DNA from 2 places in the Streptomyces sp. CA189 genome. Region 1 is predicted to be linked to the other one. Evidence: riboswitches for the same ligand, from Rfam matches in the RefSeq annotation. Region 1 holds a riboswitch; the other holds the start of a gene.

What was found. Region 1 has a riboswitch for glycine ahead of gcvT (glycine cleavage system aminomethyltransferase GcvT). Riboswitches for the same ligand answer to the same signal wherever they lie in the genome.
Region 2: it holds a riboswitch for glycine, as region 1 does, so the genes downstream of both, gcvP (aminomethyl-transferring glycine dehydrogenase) here and gcvT (glycine cleavage system aminomethyltransferase GcvT) in region 1, are expected to answer to the same signal.

Annotation. Positions count from the first base shown of each region.
Region 1 covers NZ_JBWJVM010000012.1:87,107-97,719, reverse strand. The annotation lists gene AC061S_RS12755 (ABC transporter permease) at 1-464, opposite strand, end outside; gene AC061S_RS12750 (ABC transporter substrate-binding protein) at 591-2,369, opposite strand; gene AC061S_RS12745 (ABC transporter permease) at 2,472-3,467, opposite strand; gene AC061S_RS12740 (enhanced serine sensitivity protein SseB C-terminal domain-containing protein) at 3,905-4,645, opposite strand; gene AC061S_RS12735 (enhanced serine sensitivity protein SseB) at 4,713-5,423, opposite strand; gene AC061S_RS12730 (AAA family ATPase) at 5,471-6,136, opposite strand; glycine riboswitch at 6,333-6,436, shown strand; gene gcvT (glycine cleavage system aminomethyltransferase GcvT) at 6,619-7,734, shown strand; gene gcvH (glycine cleavage system protein GcvH) at 7,848-8,231, shown strand; gene glyA (serine hydroxymethyltransferase) at 8,246-9,502, shown strand; gene AC061S_RS12710 (APC family permease) at 9,668-10,613, shown strand, end outside.
Region 2 covers NZ_JBWJVM010000100.1:7,746-18,358, forward strand. The annotation lists gene AC061S_RS39895 (bifunctional nuclease family protein) at 1-364, shown strand, start outside; gene AC061S_RS39900 (MerR family transcriptional regulator) at 545-1,210, shown strand; gene AC061S_RS39905 (DNA polymerase IV) at 1,391-3,388, shown strand; gene AC061S_RS39910 (PRC-barrel domain-containing protein) at 4,045-4,410, opposite strand; glycine riboswitch at 4,529-4,627, shown strand; gene gcvP (aminomethyl-transferring glycine dehydrogenase) at 4,826-7,711, shown strand; gene AC061S_RS39920 (DUF5999 family protein) at 7,809-8,015, opposite strand; gene AC061S_RS39925 (hypothetical protein) at 8,285-8,905, opposite strand; gene AC061S_RS39930 (glutamate-cysteine ligase family protein) at 9,419-10,613, shown strand, end outside.

The DNA.
Region 1 (10,613 bases):
GCGAGGCCCATCGCCGAACGGTCCAGGACCGTACCGCGCTTGAGGGCGGAGATGACGCCGGCGGCGACACCGCCGAGCACCCAGAGCACGACGGCCCCGGCGGCGAGCGAGAGGGTGACGGGCAGCCAGTCGGTCAGCAGCGGCCACACCTCCTGCTCGGTCTTGAAGGAGTAGCCGAAGCAGGGCGCGGCGCATTGCGTGACGTCGGAGCCGTTGGCGTACGTGCGACCCGCCACCAGCCCGACGACGAACGTGCCGAACTGGACGAGGATCGGGTCGTCGAGACCCATCTTCTGCCGGATGCCCTCGATGGCGGCGGGGTCGGACTGCTTGCCGACGAAGTACAGGGCAGGGTCCGTCCCGACCAGCTTCGGGAAGAGGAAGAAGATTCCGAAGGTCACCAGGGAGATGACCAACAGCATGACGATGACGGCGAAGATCCGCCGGATGAGATATGCAAGCACTGCGCTCGGCCTGGCTGCGGCCCGGGGGCGCCCTCTTCTGAAGAGCGCCCCCAAGCCGCCACCGCGGCCATCACCTGCCCTTCGTGCCTAGCGGGTGTGGCACTGGAACTGAATCGGACGGTTTGTTTACTGGACGCCGAGCGAGGCGTAGTCGTACCGGCCGTTGTACGCGTCCGAGGTGTAGACGTTGGTCAGACGGCTGCTGCGCCACGAGATCGTCTTGTCGTAGACGAAGGGCAGGTAGACCGCGGCCTCGGAGACCTTCTGGTTCATCTGCTTGTAGATGTCGCCGGCCTTGGCCGGGTCGGTCTCCGCGATGGCCTGGTCGAACAGGCCGTTGATGGCCGGGTCGTTCAGCTCGGAGAAGTTGTTGTTGCCGCTCTGCAGGATGAAGCGGCCGTCGACCAGCGGCTGGGAGAAGCCCTGACCGGTCGGGAAGTCGGCGCCCCAGCCCATGATGATGATGCCGTAGCCCTTCTCCTTGACCACCTTCGGCGAACCGATGATGCCGGAGGTCTGAGCGCCGTCGAACTGGTCGATCTCGGCCTCGATGCCGACCTGCTTCAGGGCGTTCTGCAGGGAGACGGCCGTGGCGACCTCGACCGGCTTGTTGTTGCGGACCGCGATGGTGGTCTTGAAGCCGGTCTCCTTGCCACAGGCCTTCAGCGCGGCCTTGGCCTTGTCGACGTTCGGCTTGCCGTCGTTCTTCAGGACCTCGTACGGGTCGTACTTGCCGTCGGCGCCCTTGATGCCGAGCGGCAGCATGTTCGGGGCGATGTCGCCACCGGCCTGCGGGCCGCCGCGGGCGGTCTGCAGGGACTTCTTGTCGGCCGCGTGGATGACGGCCTTGCGGCACTCGATGTTGTCGAACGGCGCGACGGTCTGCGGCATGACGGCGTACCGGATGAAGCCGGTCTGGCCGTTGTCCAGGTTGTCCTTGTGGTCCTTCAGCGCGGTGGCGCGGGCCGCCTGGCCGATGCCGGTCGCGTTGATGTCCAGGTCGAACTCGCCGTTCATCAGGCGCTTGTCCATGTCGTCCGCGTTCGCCATGAACGTGACCGAGATGGAGTCCGGGAGCGCCTTGCGGATCGTGTCCGACTCGGGCTTCCAGTTCGTGTTGCGCGAGAGCTTCATGCTCTTGTTGGGCTCGTACGAGTCGATCTTGTACGGGCCGTTGGAGAAGGGCTTGAGGCCGTACTTGGCCGCGGTGTCCTTCTCCTGCTTGACCGGGCTGGCGGCCGGCATGGCCAGCATCTGCTCGAAGTCGCCGTTGGGCGCGGGGAGCTTGAAGACGATGGTCTTCGCGTCCGGGGTCTCGATCGCCTTGAGGCCGAGCTTGTCCGGGGCGGTGTCCTTGTACGGGCCCGGGTACTCGGTCTTCGGGTCGAGGACCTGCATCAGGTAGACCGGGCCGCCGGAGATGACGTCCTGGGCCCAGGTGCGCTCGATGCCGTACTTGATGTCCTGGGCGGTGACGGGGGTGCCGTCCTCCCAGGTCACGTTGTCCTTGAGGGTGTACTTGTAGGTCTTGCCGCCGTCGCTGATCTCCGCGTTCGCGGTGGCCAGGTCGGGGACGAGCTCGGTGCTCTTGGAGCCCGGCTCGGCCTTGAAGCTGACGAGCTGGCGGGTGTAGTAGCGCGAGAAGTCCCACATGAAGCCGTAGTAACCGCGCTGCGGGTCCCACGAGTCGGCTTCCTGCGTGCCGACGAACTTCAGCTCGCCGCCCGCCTTGGTGGAAGCGTTGGCGACCTTGCCGATGGCGGCGTTGAAGCCGCCCGCCGCGGCCGGCTTCTCGTCCTTCGGCTTGCCGTCGTCGCCGCCACAGGCGGTCGCGGCCAGCATCGTCGCGAGCACGACGGCCGTGCCGGCGACGAGCCTGCGCTTGGACATGCGATGGGTAGTCACGATGCTCGCAACCCTCCGTTGTGATTCCGGTACGAAGCCGGGTTCCGGTGTGCCCTGCGGTTCTGACCTGCGGGTGCCCTGCTGGATGACCTGCGGGGACGGCTAACGGGAGCCCTTCGGGTCGAGGGCGTCGCGGACGCCGTCGCCGAAGAGGTTGAAGGCCAGCACGGTGATGAAGATCGCCATGCCGGGGAAGATCATGAAGAGCGGATCGTCTTCGTAGGTCCGCACGGCCGTCGAGAGGGTCTCGCCCCAGGACGGCGTGGGCGGCTTGACACCGACGCCCAGGAAGCTGAGCGCGGCCTCGGTCAGCACGTTGGTGGGGATCATCAGCGTCGCGTAGACGGTGATCGGCGCGACCAGGTTCGGGAGCAGCTCGCGGAAGAGGATGTACAGCCGTCCCGCGCCCAGGCTCCGCGCCGCTTCGACGTACTCCCGTTCGCGCAGCGACAGGGTCTGCCCGCGGACGATGCGGCCGATGTAGGGCCAGCCGAAGAAGCCGATCACCAGGACCAGTACGGCGATCCGCAGGCCCGACCCCTCGAAGCCCCAGAGCTTGGCCGGGACGACCGAGACCAGCGCGATGATGAAGAGCAGCTGCGGGAAGGCGAGCAGCAGGTCCATGACCCGGCTGATGGCCGCGTCGACCCAGCCGCCGAAGTAGCCGGCGACGATACCGAAGAAGGTGCCCAGCGAGACCGCCACGAAGGCGGACAGGAAGGCGACCAGCAGCGAGATGCGGGCGCCGTAGACGATGCGGCTGAACACGTCGCGGCCGTTGACCGGCTCGACGCCGAGCAGGAACTCGCCGCTTATGCCGCCGTAGTCGCCGGCGGGCAGGCCCAGCAGCGGGTCCAGCTGGTCTTCGTGCAGTTCCTCCGGGGGGTGGCCGAACGCGCTGACGATCAGCGGCGCGAAGAGTGCGACGAGGATCAGCAGGAGCACGACGAAACCGCCGGCCAGCGCGACCTTGTCGCGCTTGAGCCGCATCCAGGCGATGCGGCCGGGCGAGCGGCCTTCGATGGCCTTGGCGGGGACGTCGGCTACGGACACGGGTGCGGGTGTCTCCGCGCTCATGTCGTGCAGTGGTGCCGTCATCGTGGTGGGGACCCCTCTCGGCCGACGGGTGGGCCGGCCCATGCCCGCCGCTGTGGCGGCGTTGGTGCGGAGTGGCGCTCGGAGTGCGAGGTACGGGTGCGCGAATTTCCTGCGGCGGGGCAAACCCAGGCAACCGCCGGAGGACTGACCCGCTCTTGGGTGGGGAGTCTTCATCGGGCGCTCGATCAGCCGCCAGACCCGCAGGTGAATGGATGCGCAACCGTGATCTGAGGGTCGAGTTCCCGTTATCCGGACTTCACTGTCATCTCAGCGGAGCAAGACATCCTGTTCGGTACGGAATCGGACATGGCGCCCAACTCGGCCCACGAGCATGCCTATTGGGCGTACATCAGAGTCGAAATCAGGACAACGCAAAGGCCGCACGGAACGACTGTTCCGTGCGGCCTTGGCCCCAATGTCTCAATGAGCGGGACGCCTCAGTAGGCGGGCGCCTGACCCTCGCGGTCGTAGAACGGGCGGGTCTGCGCCCGCAGCCACATCGCCACGGGATCGTGTTCGTCCGCGAGCGCGACGGTGCACACGGGCACCCCCTCGGGGACCGCGCCGACCGACTGGCGCATCATCTCCCGGACGGATTCCAGCGCGTGGGCGGAGGCGTCGTACAGGTCGAGCCCGACGGCGAGGTACGGGGACCCGAGCGCGGGCTGCACCCAGGCGCGGCGCAGCGAGCGGACGGCGGGGGTGCGGTGCGCGTGCTGCGTGAGCAGCCCGTAGAACTGCGGCAGCTCGATGGCGGGCTCGGACAGCCGCAGCGGGCCGGCCGGCATCCGGTCCAGCCCGGTGGCGATCCGGCGCAGGTCGGCCCAGGGGATGCCGACGCCGCCGCCCTGGGCGTGCGGATTGAGCCACAGCCCCCAGCGGTCGGGGTAGAGGGCGCGGGCGATGTCCCGGCCGGTGACCACCTCGTACCCGCGGTTCCAGCCGCTGGCGGCCAGCTCCTGCGGGGAGGTCACGCAGGGCGCGTACCCGAGGCCCTCGACCTCCATGCCGCCGTACTGGGCCTCGGGGGAGCCGGGCTGCCCCTGCCAGAGGAGCATCCACAGCCGTCCCTCGGCCAGGGCGTGCAGGAGGGACTCGTAGCTCTCGTAGCGCCCGGGAGTCACCTGGCGCAGCATGTGCTCGACCTGCCCGACCGCGGCCGTGCCTGACGCACTCACCCGGTACCCCTCTTCGTCTGTTCGTCCGCCCGTCGTCCACGCGTGTCGGCCACCAGCTTAAGCGTGACTACGGCAGGTAGAAGGGGCGTACGCGCTCACGTATGTAGTCGACGACCGGGTCCTCGGCGGCGTCGAGCAGGATCAACTGCACCGGCCAGGGCGGCGGTACGCGGGTCAGGGCGCGGCCCAGCGCGTCCATCGGGGCGTTTCGCATCTCGGGCTCCCATCCCACCAGGTGGACCCCGATGTAGAGCTCCGGCGCGCCGCCCTCGACGCTGGCGAGGCAGCGGTGCGCGGCCGCGACGACTCCGGTGGAGCGGAACTCCTCCGCGGCGGCGGTCAGGAACTCGACCGGGTCCTCCTGCCAGTCGGGCTCGAAGAGCCGGACCCGGCCGCCGGTGGCGGGGCCGTCGAGCGGGCTGCGGCCGGTGCGGCAGAGCTCCGCGACGGCGGGCGGGGGCAGGGGCACGCCGACGGAGCCCTCGGGGTTGACCGCGAGGCCGAGCTGCGGGGGCAGGCCCCGGGCGAAGTCCACGGCGGGGGCGACGGCGAAGTCCATGGCGGGTCCAGCGCAGGCGCGGAACTGCTCCTCGGAGCTGTAGACGGGCACGTACGCGGCGCCGTCGATCTCCATCGTGGGCAGGCTCAGGCTGGCCACCCCGCCGGGCAGCGGGATCCACAGGTGGCTCCGCCCGAGGACTTCGAGGATGCGCCCCCCGGCGTCCGCCTGTCCGAGCGCCGCCCCGAGCACCTGCTCCAGCTCGTTACCCGGCCACATGTACGTCTCCGCTCGCTTGCCCTTGGTCTCGACCCGAGGTTAACGGGCTAGCGGAAGCCGATCGACGTCAGCCGGGACGCCGCCGGGCGGTCCAGGAGGGTCACCGAGGCGCAGCCGGCCGGCGGTCGGCCCGCCTCGGCCTCGCGCAGCAGCCGGGCCACGGCGCCCCGGTGCCGGGCGAAGGCGTACGCCGACACGCCCCGGCCCCGGGCCGCCTGCCCGGCCCGGGCCTCCTCGGGGGTGGTGTCCAGCAGCACCAGGTGCAGCGCGCGGCCGCGCCGCCGGGCCGCCGAGGCCAGCAGCGCCCGTACCCAGCTCTGCGTACCGCAGTCGTGGACGACGGCCGGGGCCCCGGAGCGCAGGACCCGCCACAGGCCCCAGTAGTGCGCGATCCGGACCGCCGGGCGGTACACCGCGTAGGGCAGGGCGGCCGGCATCCGGCGCTCCCACCGCTCGCGGGCGTCCTGGGAGTCGATGCCGCCGCCCTCCGCGGCCCGCTTGATCAGGGTGCTCTTGCCGCCGCCGGGCAGTCCGGAGACCACCACGACGTCCCCGTCGGCGAAGCGGAGCCGCCGCGGGCCCTCGGCCCCGCGCAGGTCCCGTACCGCCCCCGGCTCCCCGGCCGCCCCGCCGGCCGCCGGATCCGGGACGGCCCCGCGCTGCGACGGCACACCGGCCATCGCGCCCTCGACGGTGCCGGTGCCGGTGCTCATGGCCGCCAGTACTCCGAATCTCCGCACTGTGATCGCCTCCCCCGCGACGGGTCGCCTGGACCCGGTCCCCCTGAGTGTAAAGAGACGGTAATCCGGGGTGCCCGGTTCCGCTCCGCTTACGGACCCCCTCCCCCATTCGGCCGCACCTCGTGCAATGATGTGCGCCATCTGGACACCTAACTGCATACCGGCCGCTTGAATCCGCGCGGGAGAGTCCCGGCACGCCGCAAGGCGGTGCCCGGGCGCCGAAGGAGCAAGTACCTCCCTTGAATCTCTCAGGCCCCGTACCGCGTGGATGAGGCAGATCTGAAAAGCGAGCCGCGCCACCGCCCGTAAGGGCCCCGGCGACGGCTCCACCCAAGGTGCAAGTCGACGACCTTCCCCTGGAAGGGGAACTCTCGGCGAACCTCTCAGGTTCCGATGACAGATGGGGAGGAACTCCTCCTCGTCATGTCATGCCCTGGGACCCGGGAGCCACACCCATGAGCACTGCCCCCCGCCTGACCGCCCTCGATGCGCTGCACCGTTCCCTCGGTGCGACCATGACCGATTTCGCGGGCTGGGACATGCCCCTGCGGTACGGGAGCGAGCGCGACGAGCACAACGCCGTCCGCACCAAGGCCGGCCTGTTCGACCTCTCCCACATGGGCGAGATCACCCTGACCGGCCCGGAGGCCATCAAGGTCCTGGACTACGCCCTGGTCGGCAACATCTCCACCGTCGGCGTCGGCCGCGCCCGCTACACGCACATCTGCCGGGAAGACGGCGGCATCGTCGACGACCTGATCGTCTACCGCCTGGGCGAGACCGAGTTCATGGTCGTCGCGAACGCCTCCAACGCCCAGGTCGTCCTGGACGCGATCACCGAGCGCGCCGCCGGCTTCGACGCCGAGGTCCGCGACGACCGCGACGCGTACGCGCTGCTCGCGGTGCAGGGTCCGGAGTCCCCCGGCATCCTCGCCTCCCTCACCGACGCCGACCTGGACGGGCTGAAGTACTACGCCGGCCTGCCCGGCACGGTCGCCGGGGTGCCCGCGCTGATCGCGCGCACCGGCTACACCGGCGAGGACGGCTTCGAGCTGTTCGTCGCCCCCGAGCACGCCGTGGAGCTGTGGCAGGCGCTGACCAAGGCGGGCGAGGGCGTCGGTCTGGTCCCGGCCGGCCTGTCCTGCCGCGACACCCTGCGCCTGGAAGCGGGCATGCCGCTGTACGGGCACGAGCTGACCACCTCCCTCACCCCGTTCGACGCGGGGCTGGGCCGGGTCGTGAAGTTCGAGAAGGAGGGCGACTTCGTCGGCCGCGCCGCGCTGGAGGCCGCCGCCGAGCGCGCCGCCTCCAACCCGCCGCGCAAGCTGGTCGGCCTGATCGCCGAGGGCCGCCGCGTTCCGCGCGCGGGCTTCTCCGTGACCTTCGACGGCCAGGTCGTCGGCGAGGTCACCTCGGGCGCCCCGTCCCCGACGCTGGGCAAGCCCATCGCGATGGCCTATGTCGACGCGGCGCACGCCGCGCCCGGCACCTCCGGGGTCGGCGTGGACATTCGCGGTACGCATGAGGCGTACGAGGTCGTGGCCCTGCCGTTCTACAAGCGGCAGAAGTAGCCCCGTACCGCACCGCACCGCGTCGCACCGCGTCGCACCGCTGGACGGCGCGTCGCGCCGGTCCGCAGGACCACCGTTCGTATCCACTCCCCCGCATCCAGGAGAATCAGGTCATGAGCAACCCCCAGCAGCTGCGTTACAGCAAGGAGCACGAGTGGCTGTCGGTCGCCGAGGACGGCGTCTCGACGGTCGGCATCACGGAGTTCGCGGCCAACGCGCTCGGTGATGTCGTCTACGCCCAGCTTCCCGAGGTGGGCGACACGGTGACCGCGGGCGAGACCTGCGGCGAGCTGGAGTCGACCAAGTCGGTCAGCGACCTGTACTCCCCCGTCACCGGCGAGATCGTCGAGTCCAACCAGGACGTCATCGACGACCCGGCCCTGGTGAACTCGGCCCCGTTCGAGGGTGGCTGGCTCTTCAAGGTGCGCGTCACGGTGGAGCAGGACGACCTGCTCTCCGCGGACGAGTACGACAAGCTCACCGCCGGCACGAACTGACCCAGGGAACCCTGATGTCTGTACTGAACACTCCCCTCCACGAGCTCGACCCGGACGTCGCCGCCGCCGTCGACGCCGAACTCGTGCGCCAGCAGTCCACCCTGGAAATGATCGCGTCGGAGAACTTCGCTCCGGTCGCCGTCATGGAGGCCCAGGGCTCGGTCCTGACCAACAAGTACGCCGAGGGCTACCCCGGCCGCCGCTACTACGGCGGCTGTGAGCACGTCGACGTGGTCGAGCAGATCGCGATCGACCGCATCAAGGCGCTCTTCGGCGCCGAGCACGCGAACGTCCAGCCGCACTCGGGTGCGCAGGCGAACGCGGCCGCGATGTTCGCGCTGATCAAGCCGGGCGACACGATCATGGGTCTGAACCTGGCCCACGGCGGTCACCTGACCCACGGCATGAAGATCAACTTCTCCGGCAAGCTCTACAACGTGGTCCCGTACCACGTCGACGAGACCGGCGAGGTCGACATGGCCGAGGTCGAGCGCCTCGCCAAGGAGTCCAAGCCGCAGCTGATCGTCGCGGGCTGGTCCGCCTACCCGCGCCAGCTCGACTTCGCCGCCTTCCGCCGCATCGCGGACGAGGTCGGCGCGTACCTGATGGTCGACATGGCGCACTTCGCCGGCCTGGTCGCCGCGGGTCTGCACCCGAACCCGGTGCCGCACGCCCACGTCGTGACCACCACCACGCACAAGACCCTCGGCGGTCCGCGCGGCGGTGTCATCCTGTCGACGCAGGAGCTGGCCAAGAAGATCAACTCCGCGGTCTTCCCGGGTCAGCAGGGCGGCCCGCTGGAGCACGTGATCGCGGCCAAGGCGGTCTCCTTCCTCGTGGCGGCCTCGCCCGAGTTCAAGGAGCGCCAGGAGCGCACCCTGGAGGGCGCGAAGATCCTCGCCGCCCGCCTGGTCCAGGACGACGTCAAGGCCGTGGGCGTGGACGTCCTCACCGGCGGCACCGACGTGCACCTGGTCCTGGTCGACCTGCGCAACTCCGAGCTGGACGGCCAGCAGGCCGAGGACCGCCTCCACGAGGTCGGCATCACGGTCAACCGCAACGCCATCCCGAACGACCCGCGGCCGCCGATGGTCACCTCGGGTCTGCGGATCGGCACGCCGGCGCTGGCCACCCGCGGTTTCGACGCCGAGGCCTTCACCGAGGTCGCCGAGATCATCGCGCAGGCGCTGAAGCCCGCCTACGACGCCGAGGACCTGAAGGCGCGCGTCTCGGCGCTCGCCGCGAAGTTCCCGCTGTACCCGACGCTCTAGGCGCCGGCCTGAGAGGGCCCGGCCTTGTTTTGCACAGGGCCGGGCCCCTTTCATGACCAAAGCCCCAGGCGGATGCGACCTATTGCCGCTGATTCATCCAATAAATGGCAAATAGGCTCCAAATAAGGAACGACCGCACCCCTGGCAGGACGGACAGCACACCCCATGGACATGAGCGCAGCGAACAAGAAGGGACTCAGTCTCTTCGCCCTGATCATGATCGGGCTCGGCTCGATCTTCGGATCGGGGTGGCTCTTCGGGGCGGGCCAGGCGGCCGCGGTCGCGGGGCCGGCGGCGATCATCGCCTGGGTCATCGGTGCCGTCTTCATCGGCATGATCGCCATGTCCTACGCGGAGGTGGGCGCGGCCTACCCGCTGCCCGGCTCGATGGCCCGCTTCGGCACCATCTCGCACGGGCCGGTCCTGGGCTTCATCACCGGCTGGGCGGTCTGGATCGCCATCGCCGCGCTGATCCCGATCGAGTCCATCGCCGGTACGCAGTACATGTCGTCCTGGAACTTCGGCTGGGCCAAGGGCCTGGTCGAGAACGGCGGCCTGACGACCTCCGGCATGGCGATGGCACTGTTCCTGACCGTGGCGCTGTGGCTGGCCTGCTACTGGTCGGTCGCGCTGCTCGCCAAGGCGAACAACCTCCTCACTCTGGTGAAGTTCGCCATCCCGGTGCTCGCCGTGATCGCCCTGATCGCCTCCGGCTTCCACACCGGCAACTTCACCGACCACGGCGGCTTCGCGCCCAACGGCTGGTCCGCGGTCATGACCGCGGTCACCACCTCCGGCGTGGTCTTCGCCTTCAACGGCTTCCAGGCCGTCGTCAACCTCGGCGGCGCCGCCAAGAACCCGGGCCGCGCCATTCCGCTGGCCCTGGTCGGCGCGCTCTCCCTCGGCCTGGTCATCTACCTGGCCCTGCAGATCGCCTTCATCGGCGGTGTCCCGCCGGAGAAGCTGGCCGAGGCCGGCGGCTGGAGCGGCATCAACTTCTCCTCGCCGTTCGCCGACCTCGCCAAGATGCTGATGCTGCACTGGGTCGTCACGATGCTCCAGTTCGGCGCCTTCATCTCCCCGTCCGGAGCCAACATCGGCAACGTCGCCT
Region 2 (10,613 bases), on a different contig from region 1:
AGGGGAGGCGACCGCCATTGCCTTCGCGCAGCAGGGGATGGCCCCTGCCCGGCCGCTGACGCACGACCTTTTCAAGGACGTGCTGGAGGCGATCGGCGAGGAGCTCACCCAAGTCCGGATCACGGATCTGCGGGAGGGCGTTTTCTACGCGGAGCTGGTCTTCGCCAGCGGAGTCGAGGTGAGCGCGCGGCCCTCCGACGCCATAGCGCTCGCCCTGCGGACCGGGACGCCGATCTACGGCAGCGACGGCGTGCTCGACGACGCCGGAATCGCGATCCCGGACGAGCAGGAGGACGAGGTGGAGAAGTTCCGCGAGTTCCTCGACCAGATCTCGCCAGAGGACTTCGGTACCGGCCCGCAGTGAGGCGCGGGTCGCGCCGTCCTCCCGGATATTTCAGCCCATTCGAGTAGCCTTTCCCCGCAATGGGGTACGGGAAACCACTCTCAGGGTGATTATCACTCGGCGTGCCGAGTGTGGCGATCGTTGACGCACCCCTGGTGACTGCCTACCTTCGAGATGGCAGGTCAAGGACGGAGGGTCGGCGTGAGAGTCACGGGCGACGGTATGACCGGGGGCATCCCCGCACGGAGTGACGGTGGGCCGTACCCGCTGCACGGTGGTGCGGTGAACTCCGCGCGCCGTCAGCCGGAGCCCGCGCCGGTCGGTTCGGTGGGGCCGGTGGGGTCAGTCGAGTCGGTGGGTGGCGAATCCGCACCCGAGCAGGTCGGATACCGAGGGCCGACGGCGTGTGCCGCGGCCGGCATCACGTACCGGCAGCTCGACTACTGGGCGCGGACCGGGCTGGTGGAGCCCACGGTGCGGCCGGCTTACGGGTCGGGCACGCAGCGGCTGTACAGCTTCCGGGACGTGGTCGTCCTCAAGATCGTGAAGCGCTTCCTGGACACCGGGGTGGCGCTGCAGAACATCCGCACCGCCGTGCAGCACCTGCGCGACCGGGGTTTCTCGGACCTGGAGCGGATGACGCTGATGAGCGACGGCGCCACCGTCTACGAGTGCACCTCGCCGGATCAGGTCGTGAGCCTGCTCCAGGGCGGCCAGGGAGTCTTCGGGATCGCCGTGGGCGTGGTCTGGCGCGATGTCGAGAACGCGCTGTCGCAGCTGCACGGGGAGCGCGTGGACACCGGCGAGACGGTGGTCGGGCACAACCCGGCCGATGAGCTGGCCGCCCGGAGGAACCGGGCCGTCTGAGACGGAGGGCGGGGACGGGGCGGAGGACGGGCCGTAGGACGGGCCGGGTGGTCCGTCCCGGTCCTGGTCCTGGTCCACGTTCGGGCCCGGACGGGGCCTGCGGGCGTTGTCGGCCGGGTCCTTCGGCTCGCCTGCTTCGGGTCGGGCCGATTGTCAGTGGCGTAGGGCAGCATCGGAGACGTGAGAGCCGCGCCGACCATCCTGCACTTGGACATGGACGCCTTCTACGCTTCCGTGGAGCAGGCGTCGAAGCCGAGCCTGCGCGGCAAGGCCGTCATCGTCGGCGGGCTCGGGCCGCGCGGGGTCGTCGCCACCGCCTCGTACGAGGCCAGGCGCTTCGGGGTGCATTCGGCCATGCCGATGGCCCAGGCGCGGCGGCTCTGTCCGAACGGCGCGTGCCTGATTCCGCGCTTCAGCCTGTACCGCGAGGTCAGTGACACCGTCATGGGCATGCTCCGGGAACTGTCTCCCCTCGTGGAGCCGCTGAGCCTGGACGAGGCCTTCGTGGACCTGGAGGCGGGCGGCGTCGCCTTCGACGCGGAGGCCGCGCGGGCCGTTGGCGAGCAGCTGAGGGCCGACATCGCGGCCGCGACCAGGCTGAGCGGGTCGGTGGGGCTCGCGGGATCCAAGATGCTGGCCAAGGTCGCCTCCGAGGAGGCCAAGCCGGCCGGGCTGCTGCTGATCGAGGTCGGCACGGAGAGGGCCCACCTCGCACCGATGTCGGTACGGACCCTGCCCGGGGTGGGGCCTGCCACGGGGGAGCACCTGCGGCGGGCCGGGATCACCACGGTGGGGGAGCTGGCGGAGGCCGGTGAGGACGAGCTGGTCCGGATGGTGGGGCGCTCGCACGGGGTCGGGCTGTACCGGATGGCGCTGGGCGTCGACGAGCGGCCGGTGGTCGCGGAGCGCGATGCGAAGTCCGTGTCGGTGGAGGACACCTTCGACGTGGACCTGCACGACCGGGTGCGGATCCGGAACGAGGTGCAGCGGCTCGCGGACCGGTGCGTGGAGCGGCTGCGCGGATCGGGGCACTCGGGGCGGACCATCGTGCTCAAGGTCCGGCGGTACGACTTCTCCACGCTGACCCGGTCGGAGACCCTGCGGGGGCCCACGGACAACCCCGCGGTGGTGCGGGAGGCGGCGGCGCGGCTGCTGGAGGCCGTGGACACCACGGGCGGGGTGCGGCTGCTGGGGGTGGGTGTGACGGGGCTGGCGGACTATACGCAGGAGGACCTCTTCGCCTTCGCCGACGCGATGGCCGGTGTATCCGGGGGCGGGGAGGTTGCCGGGGGTGCGGGTGCCCGTGCCGGTGCGTATCAGGCCGGGGGTGCTGTGCCGTCCGGCGGGGGCGCGGGGCGGGAGGTCGTCGGCGCTGACGGGGGTCAGGAGGTCCCGGTCCGGGTCCAGGGCCAGGCTCTGGGGGAAGGCGCGGGGCGGGGGCCCGGGCCGGATCAGGGGTGGGTTGCTGGGCAGGGGCACCAGGCTGAGGCCGCTGGGCAGGGGGAGGGCTTCGGGCAGGGGCAGGGCCAGGGCGCCCAGCAGGGCCAGGCTGCGGGGCGCGGGCACGGTGCGGTCGCCGGGTCGGGTCAGGGCGCCGGGGCGGGGCAAGACGAGAGCGTCGGGCAGGGCCTGGCCGACCAGCAGGGTGAGGCTGCCGGGCAGGGAGCCGGGCAAGGGCAGGGTGAGGTTGCCGGGTCTGGCCAGGGGGAGAGCGTCTGGCAGGGGCAGGGGCAGGGGCAGGGGCAGGGCCACGGCCAAGGTCAGGGCCAGGGCCACGGCCAGGGGCAGGGTCAGGGCCAGGGGCCTGGGCAAGGGCAAGGGCAAGGGCAGCTTGGGCAGGTTCAAGGTGCCGGCTTTGGGGGAGGGGAGAGCGTCGGGCAGGGCCAGGTAGACCAGCAGGGGCAGGGTCGTGGGGACGGAGTGGGGCCGGGTGGTGGTGAAGCCGTGCTTGAGCGGCGGTGGCCGGCCGGGAGTGATGTGCGGCATGCCCTGTATGGGCCCGGGTGGGTGCAGGGCAGCGGGGTCGGGCGGGTGACCGTACGGTTCGAGCAGCCGGGATCGGAGCCGGGCCGGGTGCGAACGTTTCTGGTGGACGACCCCGAGCTGGAGCCGTCCGATCCGATGCCGCTGGTCGGGGACCGGGCCGTGGGGGTGGGGGGCTCGAAGCCTCCGGAGTGAGCCTGAGCGGTGATTTCGCCGTGCAGAATGCCTGGCCGCGCCCCGGGGCTGTTCGCTGCCCGGTCCCCTGCGGGGCCGGCAGTGCTTCGCTGCGCCAGCCGCCGAGCCGCCGAGCCGCCGAGCCGCCGAGCCGCCGAGCCGCCCAGCCGCCGAGCCGCCCAGCCGCCGAGCGCCGACCGCCGAGTGTCAGCCGTCAGCTCTGGGGGTCTCGAGCGCCGGGTTGTCGGCCGTCATTCGCCGAGTGCCCGCCGCCCGCCGTCGGCCGCCTGCTTTGGAGTGCCGAGCGTCGGGCTGCAAAGTGCCCAAGTGCCCGAATGCCCGGTGTCGCCAGCCCGCTGTTTGAGTGCCGCTGCCGGCAGCCCGCGTGGTCGCTGCGCTTTGCCGGGGGCGAGTGGATCCTCCCCCTGTCGGGTGGCTGACTGCACGCAGCTCGCAGCCCCCTGCCGGGTGGCTCCCGTCCCTGCCGGGTGTTTGGAGCCTCCTGCTCTCTGCAGGGTGCTGAGTGGCTCCTGTCAAGGGCGGGTCTCCGCTCGCCGCTGTCCGGGTCTCTGTTGTCCCGGGTGCTCAGGTGGCTGCTTCCGGGGTCCGGTGGGGTGGAGGTGGGGAGGGGGTCCGCTGCCCCGGGCCGGGCGGGGTGGGGCAGCGGGGGTGGAGGGTTAGGGGGCTTCGGGGGTTTGGTGGCCGAAGTCGTGTTGGAAGTCGGTCGGGAGCGCCAGGTCCAGGCCGTAGTGGTGGTAGAGCTGCAGCTCCTGTTCGGGGGAGAGGTGGCGGCCGACGCCGAAGTCGGGGGCGTCCTTGATGAGGGAGCGTTCGAAGGGCACGCGCAGGGTGTCGCCCACCATCTCGCTGGGCTCCAGCGGGACGAAGGCGTCCCGGCTGAAGAGTCCGGTGCGTACGGCGGCCCATTCCGGGACGCCCGTGGCGTCGTCGAGGTAGACCTCGTCGACGGTGCCGATCTTGGTGCCATTGCGGTCGAACGCCTTGCGGCCGATCAGGCTGCGGGGATCGATGTCGGTCTGCACGGTACGGTCCCTCCATTGGGCGCAACTCCTCCGTAATGACTACAAAAGTGCATTTCCGGAGAGGGGGCCACTCGAGGGAGGCCCCCAGATCCTCGCTGGTAGGCTGGGCGATGGCTGTTGACCCTGTGCGGGAGAGTCCTCCGAGTGAGTGAGACGGAGGCGCCGAAGGAGCAAATCCTCCCCGGAATCTCTCAGGCATACGTACCGCACGTGGTGAGGCCACTCTGGAAAGTAGGGGCGGGTACCGGGCGCGCAGTGCCGGCACCTCTCCTCACCGACGGTGAAAGCCGGACCTCGTGGGCGATCCCCGCGCGGCCCGGTGAAGCTCTCAGGTTGTGATGACAGAGGGGGAGGCCGTCCGGGTGCCCGCGCCGTGGTGCCCCTCGCAGGTCGTACGACCAGGAGGCCTCCGTACATGACCGCCAACCGCATTTCGCTCTCCCAGCTGGAGCGAGGCATCCCCTTCGAGCAGCGCCACATCGGCCCGGATGCCGAGGCGCAGGCGAAGATGCTCGCTCAGGTGGGCTACGGCTCCCTCGACGAGCTCACCGCCGCCGCGGTGCCGGATGTGATCAAGACCACCGCCGCGCTGAACCTGCCCGAGGCGCGGACCGAGGCCGAGGTGCTCGCCGAGCTGCGTCAGCTCGCCGACCGCAACCAGGTCCTCTCGTCGATGATCGGGCTGGGTTACTACGGCACCTTCACGCCGCCGGTGATCCTGCGCAACGTCATGGAGAACCCGGCCTGGTACACGGCGTACACGCCGTACCAGCCGGAGATCTCCCAGGGCCGCCTCGAAGCCCTGCTGAACTTCCAGACCGTCGTCGCCGAGCTGACGGGCCTGCCGACCTCCGGCGCCTCCCTGCTCGACGAGGGCACCGCCGCCGCCGAGGCCATGACGCTGGCCCGCCGCGTGGGCAAGGCCAAGGGCAACATCTTCCTCATCGACGCCGACGCGCTGCCGCAGACCATCGCGGTGATCGAGACGCGTGCCGAGCCGATCGGCATCGAGGTCGTGGTCGCGGACCTGTCGGACGGGATTCCGGCCGAGATCGCCGAGCGCGGCGTCTACGGCGTGCTCCTGCAGTACCCGGGTGCTTCCGGTGCCGTGCGGGAGATCAAGCCGGTCATCGAGCAGGCACACGCGCTCGGCGCCGTCGTCGCCGTCTCCGCCGACCTGCTGGCCCTGACCCTGCTGACCTCGCCGGGCGAGCTGGGCGCCGACATCGCGGTCGGCACCACCCAGCGCTTCGGCGTCCCGATGGGCTTCGGCGGACCGCACGCCGGCTACATGGCCGTCCAGGCCAAGCACGCCCGCTCGCTGCCCGGCCGCCTCGTCGGCGTCTCCGTGGACGCGGACGGCAACAAGGCGTACCGCCTGGCGCTGCAGACCCGTGAGCAGCACATCCGCCGCGAGAAGGCCACCAGCAACATCTGCACCGCGCAGGTGCTGCTCGCCGTCATGGCCGGCATGTACGCCGTCTACCACGGCCCGGACGGGCTGCGGACGATCGCCCGCCGCACCCACCGCTACGCCGCCCTGCTCGCCGCCGGTCTGACGGCCGGCGGGGTCGAGATCGTGCACGGCGCCTACTTCGACACCATCACCGCGCGGGTCCCGGGCCGGGCCGCCGAGGTCGTGGCCGCGGCCCGCGAGGGCGGGGTCAACCTGTACCAGGTCGACGCCGACCTGGTCTCCGCCGCCTGTGACGAGACCACCCTGCGCGCCGACGTGGAGGCGGTGTGGGCGGCCTTCGGGGTCACCGCAGATCTGGAGGCGCTCGACGCCACCACGGCCGACGCGCTTCCCGAGGGGCTGCTGCGCGAGGACGCGTACCTGACCCACCCGGTCTTCCACCAGCACCGCTCCGAGACGGCGATGCTGCGCTACCTGCGCAAGCTCTCGGACAAGGACTACGCGCTGGACCGCGGCATGATCCCGCTGGGCTCCTGCACCATGAAGCTCAACGCGACCACCGAAATGGAGTCGGTCACCTGGCCCGAATTCGGCCAGTTGCACCCGTTCGCCCCGGTCGAGCAGGCCGAGGGGTACCTCACGCTCATCACCGAGCTGGAGGAACGTCTCTGCGAGGTCACCGGCTACGACAAGGTCTCCATTCAGCCGAACGCCGGCTCCCAGGGTGAGCTCGCCGGCCTGCTGGCCGTCCGCGCGTACCACCGGGCGAACGGCAACGAGCAGCGCACCGTCTGCCTCATCCCGTCCTCCGCGCACGGCACCAACGCCGCGAGCGCCGTGATGGCCGGCATGAAGGTGGTCGTCGTCAAGACCGCCGACGACGGCGAGGTGGACGCGGACGACCTGCGCGCCAAGATCGAGCAGTACCGCGAAGAGCTCGCCGTGCTGATGATCACGTACCCCTCCACGCACGGTGTGTTCGAGGAGCACGTCGCCGACATCTGTGCCCAGGTGCACGACGCCGGCGGCCAGGTCTACGTGGACGGCGCCAACCTCAACGCCCTGGTGGGCCTGGCCAAGCCGGGTCACTTCGGCGGCGACGTCTCGCACCTGAACCTGCACAAGACCTTCTGCATCCCGCACGGCGGCGGCGGCCCGGGCGTCGGCCCGGTCGGTGTCCGGGCGCACCTGGCGCCGTACCTGCCCAACCACCCGCTCCAGCCGACTGCCGGTCCGGAGACGGGCGTCGGCCCGATCTCGGCCGCGCCGTGGGGCTCGGCGGGCATCCTGCCGATCTCCTGGTCGTACGTGCGCCTGATGGGCGGCGAGGGCCTCAAGCGCGCCACGCAGGTGGCCGTGCTCGGCGCCAACTACATCGCCAAGCGCCTGGAGCCGCACTACCCGGTGCTGTACACCGGCCCGGGCAACCTGGTCGCGCACGAGTGCATCATCGACATGCGCCCCCTGTCGAAGGCGACGGGCGTGAGCATCGACGACATCGCCAAGCGCCTGATCGACTACGGGTTCCACGCGCCGACCATGTCCTTCCCGGTCGCGGGCACCCTCATGATCGAGCCGACGGAGTCCGAGGACCTCGCCGAGATCGACCGGTTCTGCGACGCGATGATCGCCATCCGCGCCGAGATCGAGCGGGTCGCGGGCGGCGAGTGGCCGGTGGACGACAACCCGCTGGCCAACTCCCCGCACACGGCGGCGGCGCTGGGTGGCGAGTGGAACCACCCGTACACCCGTGACGAGGCCGTCTTCCCGGGCGGGGTGTCGGCCGCGGAGAAGTACTGGCCGCCGGTGCGGCGCATCGACGGCGCCTTCGGCGACCGGAACCTGGTGTGCTCCTGCCCGCCGCTGGACGAGTACGACAACTGATGAAGTGGCATGACGACGTGGCGTGACGAAGTGGCATGACGAAGGGGCCGGTCCGGGAGTTCTCTCCTGGGCCGGCCCCTTTCGTTTCTGGCGTCGGCTAGGCCGCCTTCATCACCTGCGTTGCCGCGAGCGGGCGGTGCGGGGCGATGATCTGGCCATCCGGCAGCAGCTCACCGGTGTCCTCGAACAGCAGGACGCCGTTGCACAGCAGGCTCCAGCCCTGTTCCGGGTGAACGGCCACGGGGTGCGCGGCCTCCCGGTCGGCGGAGTCGGCGGACGGGCATGCTGGCTTGTGCTGGCACATGGATGCGTTCTTTCGCTGCGGTGTGGTCTGTGTGCTGCGGCTCGATGCGTTGTTCATGGCCGCCCCCCGTATCAACGACTTGGCTCGGTCAGGGTCCCCAGTCTTCCCCCACGGCACCGTGTCCGCAGGGATTTCCCGGCAGCTGTCCTCATAGATTGATGACGCATCACCCGTGCGGGCGGTTCAGGTCAACTCCCCTGTCATTTCGGATGGTTCGCTAGGGGCCCGAGTGGGCTAGGCCGAATGGGCAGTTCCGGCCACGGGCCGGGTCAGGCGGCCGGGGCGGCCATGGAAGGCGGCACCGGGGGAGCCGTCGGCGTGAGCCGATGGGTCAGTACGGGCAGCAGTTCGGACACGGGGTGCGGACGGTAGGCGGCGATGCCGGGCGGGGCGGGCGCCAGCGGAACCAGGAGGTCGGCGGCGGCCGGCAGCCCGGCGGAGGCGTCGGCGCCCACCGATCCGTGCAGCCACAGGGTCAGCATGTACAGCTCCGGTACGGAGAGCAGGCGCGGCTGGTAGCTCTTGCCGAGCGATTCGGCCTGGCGCAGCGCGCGTTCGGTGGCGGCGACGTAGGGGCCCTCGAAGAAGTGGGAGAAGGTCCACCCGTCCGCGGTCAGCCGGGTGTCGGCCGCCGCGATGTAGCGGTCCCCGCTGCGGATCAGGAACCGCCAGCCGGTCAGGCGGGTGCGCGGCGGCCTGCCGCCGGCGGTCAGGCCGGAGATGTGCAGCCGGTCCAGGACGTGGACGGGCAGCGGCAGTTCGGCGGTCATCGGCCCCTGGAGGGCGCGCAGGGCCGGGGTGTGCGCCTCGTGGACGGCGGTGGGGGAACCGAGGGCCGCGAGGACACTGCGCAGGGCGGGAGCGGGAGCCGGAGGGACGTGCAGCGGCATGGTGGGTCGCCTCTCGCTTGGGAGACCTGTGGAACGGGGCGGGTGCGGGGTGCGGACGTCGCTGTCGCATTCTGGGGTCAGAGGGGGGCTGAGGGGCAATGGCCGCGCGCCCACTCTCTGCCTCGCATGCGGAGTTTATCCGACATGTGTTCACGCAGTGTTTCGGCTAGCTGTCCCGTCTATTGCCGACAAGGCGCTTACCGGTCCCGCTGACGTGGCATTCATGCCGGGTGCGCGCAAAGTTTCCGCGCTGACCTCGGAGGTTACCGGATGAGGGCTCGGCTGAAAAGCATCGGTTATCGATAACCGGCAAGGTCTACGCTGTATTTGCGTTCGGGTGCTTGCCAGGTGAATGTGCCAAAGCACCTGTCGGCCAAACCGGCGCGCGCTCCCCGCCAGTCACGCCCCTTCCGCGTTATCGATCACGCCGCCGGGGCATCATCGACCGTAACGCGCGCCCGGGTGGCGGATCCATTGCACGCCGGCCGGGCCCAGTCGAGGAGGGACGCTCCGATGGGGGAGAAGGTCGTGGCGGGCGGATTCGACCTGTCCGATCGGCAACGGTACCGGAGGAAGCTTCACGAGTGCCTGGAGGTACTGGAGCGACTTCTGGAAGAGAAGAGGTTCGATCGCCCCAAGAACATGATGGGGCTGGAGATCGAGTTGAATCTCGCGGGTGCCGACGGGTTGCCGAGAATGGTGAATGCGCAGGTCCTCGAGCGTATTGCGAGCACCGATTTCCAGACCGAACTGGGAATGTTCAACCTGGAGGTGAACGTCCTCCCGCACCGGCTCGGCGGCCGGGTATTCGACCAGCTCGCCGAGGAACTGAGCGCGGGCCTCGGATATGCCCACCGGCAGGCACAGGAGGTCGACGCCGGGGTGGTCATGATCGGGATTCTGCCGACGATCTCCCGCACCGACCTGGTCACCGCCAACCTCTCTGCGGTGGACCGCTACTCCCTGCTCAACGAGCAGATCCTGATGATGCGGGGCGAGGACTTCACGCTCGACATCGACGGGGTCGAGCGGCTGACCTGGACCTCCGGGTCGATCGTGCCGGAGGCCGCCTGCACCTCCGTACAACTGCACCTGCAGGTGACCCCGGCCCGGTTCGCGGACGTGTGGAACGCGGCCCAGGCGGTGGCGGCCGTACAGATAGCCGTCGGCGCCAACTCGCCCTTCCTGTTCGGGCGGGAGCTGTGGCGGGAGTCGCGGCCGCCGCTCTTCCAGCAGGCCACCGACACCCGGCCGCCCGAGCTCCAGGCACAGGGGGTGCGCCCGCGCACCTGGTTCGGCGAGCGGTGGGTGGACTCGGCGTACGAGCTCTTCGCCGAGAACGTCCGCTACTTCCCGGCCCTGCTGCCGATCTGCGACGAGGAGGAGCCGCTGCGGGTGCTGGCCGAGGGCGGGGTGCCGAGCCTGCAGGAGCTGGTGCTGCACAACGGCACCGTCTACCGCTGGAACCGGCCCGTCTACGGGGTCGCCGACGGGGTGCCGCACCTGCGCGTGGAGAACCGGGTCCTGCCCGCCGGCCCGACCGTGGCCGACGTCGTCGCCAACGCGGCCTTCTACTACGGGCTGGTACGGACCCTCGCGGACGAGCAGCGCCCGGTGTGGAGCCGGCTGCCCTTCGCGGAGGCGGAGGCCAACTTCGACGCGGCCTGCCGCTACGGCATCGACGCCCGGCTGCGCTGGCCGCGCCGGG